2 linked regions of the Pseudobacteriovorax antillogorgiicola genome follow. The protein of the gene in region 1 interacts with the protein of each later gene in a pairwise test. Links are inferred from orthologs where the notes say so. Each region holds a gene or a part of one and is shown on either strand. Other genes may lie near its edges. The genes, in order: ftsH and hflK.

What was found.
Region 2: the proteins of ftsH (region 1) and hflK interact in binary tests that used the Escherichia coli proteins (3 or more experiments, as listed by UniProt). The link is inferred for Pseudobacteriovorax antillogorgiicola from one-to-one orthologs.

What each region holds. Positions count from the first base shown.
Region 1 is NZ_FWZT01000025.1:68,785-72,076, reverse strand. What follows is about bases 96-3,064. They hold ftsH (ATP-dependent zinc metalloprotease FtsH), read left to right. Parts: upstream 96-583; coding sequence 584-2,545; downstream 2,546-3,064. Other genes in these bases: folP (dihydropteroate synthase), read left to right, coding at 2,563-3,064; tilS (tRNA lysidine(34) synthetase TilS), read left to right, coding at 96-463. In the rest of the region: more of tilS, read left to right, coding at 1-95; more of folP, read left to right, coding at 3,065-3,292. UniProt on the Escherichia coli protein: Acts as a processive, ATP-dependent zinc metallopeptidase for both cytoplasmic and membrane proteins. Plays a role in the quality control of integral membrane proteins.
Region 2 is NZ_FWZT01000005.1:101,801-105,012, reverse strand. The notes cover bases 78-2,966. They hold hflK (FtsH protease activity modulator HflK), read left to right. Parts: upstream 78-956; coding sequence 957-1,976; downstream 1,977-2,966. Other genes in these bases: B9N89_RS08245 (response regulator), read right to left, coding at 2,964-2,966; hflC (protease modulator HflC), read left to right, coding at 1,986-2,924; B9N89_RS08260 (NYN domain-containing protein), read right to left, coding at 78-771. Also shown: more of B9N89_RS08260, read right to left, coding at 1-77; more of B9N89_RS08245, read right to left, coding at 2,967-3,212.

The sequences.
Region 1 (3,292 bases):
GCGACGAGTGGCTGAGGCAGCCAGTGACATGGATGAGATCCTTCGATTTATAGATGACTGTTATCCTGTGAAAGGACTGACTTCTCTACCTTGGTCGAAGATTGAAAGCTTGCCGGAGGCGGTCGGGAGGCGGGTCATTGCCAACTTTTTGAGGCAGTATGTCCCGGAAGAAGGAATCCGTCGCGGCCTTCTGCTAAGATTGTGGCGGAAGTTGAAGACCTCCTCTAATTATTCCGAAGAGATTTTGGGCACGGAGGTGGTCAAGGTTCAATCGGGACAGGTTTTAGTGCAACGGAAAGTGGCCTCTCCTTCCCGGCAAGCTCAGTATCAATCTCTGCTGTGCTTGGGCAGGAAGGTGCTGATTCCACCCCAGGGAAAGGCTTTTCTGGTTCAGGATGGCACCTGGGTGGCGAAAGACAACGAGTCCAGAGCTCCTAAGACGTGGGTCATCGGGACCACTTAAGGAGTTCTCATGGATAGTTACTGATAAATGAGGGGTTACATTAAATCTTGGTACTTTTAAAAAGGGTCTAACAGATATATTCTAGTTTGATTGTCTATTCTCAGTGGGAGAAAGGGGTTTATGTCAAAGTCCAAAAAATCAAATCAGCAGTTGAAAGTGTCGTTGATGCTTGCTGGTTTATTCATGCTGTTTCTCATGTTCAACATGATGTCTGCCCAAAGAGATGAGGCGCAGGAAGTACAGTATTCCGAATTCAAGGCTCTTGTTGAGCAGGATAAAATAGAAAAAGTCGAAATCGGTGAGCGAGAAACGATCGTTACCAAAAAACTCGGCGATACCTTCAGCGTCACCGTTCCTCAGGAAACGATCAAACCTGAAGAGCTAGTCGCAAAAGGAATTTCTGTAAGTTACAAAAAGGCTGAAGAGGAAAGCGTTTGGAAGGCGCTTCTTCTGAACTCTTTGCCTTTATTGCTGCTTCTTTTCCTATTTTTCTTTTTCATGCGTCAATTACAGATCGGTGGTGGCAAGGCCATGTCCTTCGGCAAAAGCCGAGCAAAGATGCTAAACGAAAATCAGTCTAAGCTCACATTTGAAGATGTCGCAGGGATTGAGGAAGCGAAGAACGAGCTGGAAGAAATTGTCGACTTCCTCAAAGACCCTAAAAAGTTCACTCGCTTGGGTGGCCGTATCCCTAAGGGTGTTCTTTTGGTGGGCCCTCCGGGAACCGGTAAAACAATCCTTGCAAAGGCTATCGCAGGAGAAGCTGGAGTACCGTTCTTTAGTATTTCGGGCTCTGACTTTGTGGAAATGTTTGTGGGTGTTGGTGCAAGCCGGGTTCGTGACTTGTTCGAACAAGCGAAGAAGCAAGCCCCTTGTATTATCTTTATCGATGAGATCGATGCTGTCGGTCGTCAACGTGGCGCTGGTCTTGGTGGCGGTCACGATGAACGTGAACAGACCTTGAACCAACTTCTGGTTGAGATGGATGGTTTCGAGACGAATGAAGGCGTGATTCTGATTGCTGCGACCAACCGTGCCGATGTCCTTGATCCCGCACTTCTGAGGCCAGGTCGATTCGATCGCCGGGTCTATGTACCTAAGCCCGATGTTCGTGGTCGTCGAGGAATTCTTGCGGTTCACACGAGAAAAACACCACTCAAAAAGGATGTCGACCTAGACATCATAGCGCAGGGAACTTCAGGATTCTCCGGTGCAGACTTAGAGAACCTCGTTAACGAGGCAGCTCTGATTGCTGCGAGACGAGATCTAAAGGAAGTCTCAATGACTCACTTTGAGAGCGCGAAAGATAAGGTTCTTATGGGTCCAGAGCGCAAAAGTATGATCATTAGCGAAAGTGAAAAGCGCAACACAGCTTATCACGAAGCGGGGCACTGCATCGTTGCCAAAATGGTTCCAGGCGCAGACCCAGTTCATAAGATCACGATTATCCCGCGTGGCCAAGCTCTAGGTGTGACCGTCCTTCTGCCAACGGAAGATCGATTGTCCATGTCGAAAGAGTATGCTCAGGGGATGATTGCCTATGCTATGGGCGGACGTGCTGCAGAAGAAATCGTCTTTGGTCACACGACGACTGGTGCCGGAAACGACATTCAGAAGGCTACAGATATCGCGCGAAAGATGGTTTGTAGCTGGGGAATGAGTGACAAACTTGGTCCAATTGCCCTTTCTGGAGGCGATCAGGAGGTCTTCTTGGGCCGTGAGTGGGGTCATCAAGAGACCTATTCTCAGCAAGTTCTTAACGATATCGATTCTGAAGTCAAACGCATTATCACTGAGGGGTATGATACCGCAGTGCGGATTCTCAAAGAAAAGCGTGATGTTCTAACTGAGATGTCTGAGTCACTTCTCATTCGTGAAACTCTCGACTCCAAGGCTATCAACGCCGTTATGGAAGGCGAGAAGATTATTACCGAAGAAGAGAAGCAAGCGTATCAAGAGCGTATTGCTAAAGAGAAGGAAGCCGCGCTTGCGGGGGTGAAGTCCGAAGACGTTGCGACAACCCCTGCCGACGAAGGGCAAGGGAAACCAAGTGGAGTGGAGCCATTACCGCAGGGAACCTAAACCGCAGTGGATTGATTATGGGGGTCCTTAACTTGACCCCAGACTCTTTCTCCGACGGGGGACAGTTCTTGGACCCCGACTTAGCCCTCGATCGCGCTTGGCAGATGGTGGAGCAAGGTGCTGACATCATCGATCTAGGCGCTGAATCTTCCCGACCTGGGGCTGAATACGTCTCAGAAGAGGAAGAATGGACCCGGCTTGAGCCTGTGCTAAACCGTCTCAAGAAGGGGGGATTCGACTGCCCCATAAGCGTCGATACCAACAAACCGAATATCATGACTCGGCTTCACGACTATGGAGTCGAACTGGTAAACGATATCAAAGGTGGTGCTGATGATGAGACCTTGGCAGTGCTTGCCAAGCAGTCCATGATCTACATCGCGATGCATATGCACAAGGACCCAAAGCAGATGCAAACTGCTCCTCTCAAAGGCGACGAAGCCATTGGCGAGATCGATAGCTTTTATGATTCGGTTTCTGGTCGCCTGAGGCGGGCAGGTTTCGCGGATGATAGTATCTGGTTTGATCCTGGAATTGGCTTCGGTAAAGATGATGCAGCCAATCTCAAGCTTATAAAGCATTCTTTGCAGCATGGGAGTCAGCATCACCTATTGTTGGGCATCTCTCGAAAGTCTTTTATGGGGAGGCTTTTGGGTTTAGACGATCCGATCGATCGCGATCCGCCATCGAAAATGCTAGAAACCTGCTTTCTCATGATGGGTATCAAGTGTATCCGGACGCATGATG
Region 2 (3,212 bases), on another replicon or contig:
GTCTCCAGCAGACTGAAGCTCTTTTTTCGCATCCTTCTTTTCATGGCGGCGTGGTCGTCCTCGACCTTGCTGATTTGAATTGCGATTATTGTTTCGACTTCGGTTCTGCTGAGTGCCCTTTTTGGGTCCCTGGTCGTCTTTCTTCGGGCCTTTACTCGTTGTAGCACCCTTGTTATTAGAGCTATTGCCGCCTTTGGGCTTTGCTGGCTTGGGGTCGACGTAGACAAACCTAGGAAACTCATCCCAGCGGAAGGTGTGAACCTCATCTGCCAGGGCGATAAGATCTTTGTGAACGGTGCGAAAGTTTCCGCACCACAGAGATACTGTAACGCCGTGCTCCTTCGCAGCCTCAACGGCAGGAACAAAGTCGCTGTCCCCAGCCACAAGTACGGCATGCTGAATATGTCCAGCGGCAGCGTGACGAACTAGATCAACCGAAAGTAAAACGTCCACGCGCTTTTGCTCAAAATATTCTTTTTTTCCGTCCCAGCGCTTCTCTAACTTGCCAAGCCTCATGGCCCAGCGATCCAAATTTTCTATGTCGCTGACAAACTCTTTATGATTTTCCATGCGCTTGAGCTCTGACTCAGTGGGTTCTTGGGACATCCAAGGAGCACAGTAATAGTAATAGCAGCGCAAAAGGTCCAAAGGAACTTGTTGGCGTAGAGGTTCGAGTAAGAAATCACTGATTTCTTCCCAGTCCGGATCGATGTGATTATGTTTAAACTGGGATTGTATATATCCGCCGTCGATAAAAATTGCAGCGCGCAAGAAAGCCCTCCTGTTATCATTAAGCCCTTCTTATAACCCGATTGATTCGAATTGCCAACGATACGTCAAGTGGATGGTAAAAAAACTCATCTGCAATCCCGAGAGACCTAGTTTTAACTACCAAAACAGTCCATAATAAGGCGGCGTTAAGGGAATATAATGAAATTTAATAAGGGCACATTGTCATGGGACAAGGTAACGGTGACTTTGACCAGTATGCGGAAAAAGTGAGAGATATCTTCAGCGCGAAAAAGAAAGGTAATGGCCGATCTGGCGGTGGAGGTGCGGGTGCAGATCCTAAGAAAATCTTACTAGGTATACTGATTTTTATTGCGGTTTTGAGTGGTTTGAAGGCCTTTTATACGGTTGAGGCTGACGAGGAAGGAGTGGTCACCCGCTTCGGTAAGTACATTCACACGAGCCAGCCTGGTTTGCACTTCAAGGTTCCTTGGGTAGACCAAGTCTATAAAGTTAAATCAAAAAGGCGACAGGAAGAAGTTTTTGGCTACCGGGCCCGAACTAGAGAACAGGTGAACAGCGAAAGCTTAATGCTAACTGGTGACTTGAATCTCGCTGATGTGGAGTGGATGGTTCAATACGAGATCAGTGATCCATGGCGATTTTTGTTCCGCGCTGCGGATGTGCGGAAGGCCATCCGCGATGTGTCCATGTCGGTGATGAGGCGAGTGGTGGGCGATCGTTTGGTGGGTGAAGTCTTAACTACAGGTCGAATGGAAATCGCAACACATGTCAAAGATTTGATGCAGGAAACTCTGGATCAATACGATCTAGGGATTCGCCTGACAACGGTAGAGCTGCAGTCGGTGACTCCTCCAGATCGTGTAAAAGCTGCGTTTAATGATGTGAATGCGGCCAAGCAGGAGCAGGAGCAGGCGATCAACCGAGCAGAACGAAAGTATAATAGCATCATTCCAGAAGCTCGTGGTAAGGCAGAGCAGCAAATAGCAGAAGCCCAGGCCTATGCAAAGGAAGCTGTAAACAAAGCTCGTGGAGACGCTAATCGCTTCAAAGCACAGCTAACTGAATATAAAAAAGCTCCTCTAGTGACCCGCAAGCGACTTTATATTGAAACCATGGAAGAAGTCTTAAGCAATGCTAGTAATGTTACGGTCGTCGATGAAGGGGTGAAGGGCTTGATGCCTATTTATGGACAATTACCAGTTGCGAATCAATCAGCTAAATAGGAGCGTTACATGTCAGGAAAAGTGGGATTCATAGCTGCTGCAATCGTTGCTGTGGTAGCTCTGATCAACTCTTCAGTTTATATTGTTAACGAAGCACAACAAGCTATCATCACTCAGTTTGGTCAGATTATGGGAAAGCCCGTGACCGATGCGGGAATTCATTTTAAAGCGCCGTTCATTCAAAATGTCAGTTACTTCGACAAGCGTATCTTGCATTGGGATGGAGATCCAGCCCAGGTACCAACAAAGGATAAAAAGTTTATTCTTGTGGACACCACCGCTCGCTGGCGGATTAAAGATCCCGAGACGTTTTTTAAGGCAGTTAAGAATATACGTTTAGCCTTGCAACGGATTACGGGTATTTTGGATGGTAAAACTAAAAACGTAATTTCCAACTACAACCTGGTAGAGGCAGTACGCAACACTAACGATATTATTGAAAAGGTGAAGCAAAATGATGAAACCACAGACGAAAAAGTTACAGGAGAGATTGAGCCAGTCACGGCTGGTCGGGAAAAGCTATCGCAACAGATCACGGCCCAGGCGCAAATAGAATTAGATTCACTAGGGATCGAGCTGGTTGACGTTTTGATTACTCGCATTGCCTATGTTCAGGAAGTCGAGGACAAAGTGTTCGATCGTATGATCTCTGAAAGGAATCGAATTGCAGAGAAAACACGCTCTGTTGGTAAAGGTGAAGAGGCCAAGATCCTGGGGCAAATGAATCTTGACCTTAAAGAAATTGAATCGGATGCTTATCGCCAATCTCAGGAAATCATGGGTAAGGCGGATGCTGAAGCGATTGCTATCTATGCGGAGTCACTGCGAGGCAATGCAGAATTTTATGAGTTCATGAGAACCATGGACGCCTATAAGAAAACACTCCCTAAGAGTAACCTTGTCATTGGCACTGACTCAGAGTTTCTGAAGCTACTTGATCGTAACTGACAGCTAAGTGTCTTCCTTCGATGGGGAAAAAAAGTGGGCTTAGGCCAGTTTTAGCTGGTCTGAGTCGAAAAACTTTTTCAGGCTTCCGAGAAGCTTTTCAGGTTGGAAAGGTTTCGGAATGAAGTCGATAACCTGAGGGTGGTCTAAATCTGCCATTTCCTCGACCTTGCCAGAGAAAACCATGATCGGAGTTTCCGAAGAGACCTCTCGAATGAGATCTAAAACGGGGGTGATCTGTGAGCCTGGGACGGTGAGATCAGCTATAATTAGCTGAAATGACTTCCTTTC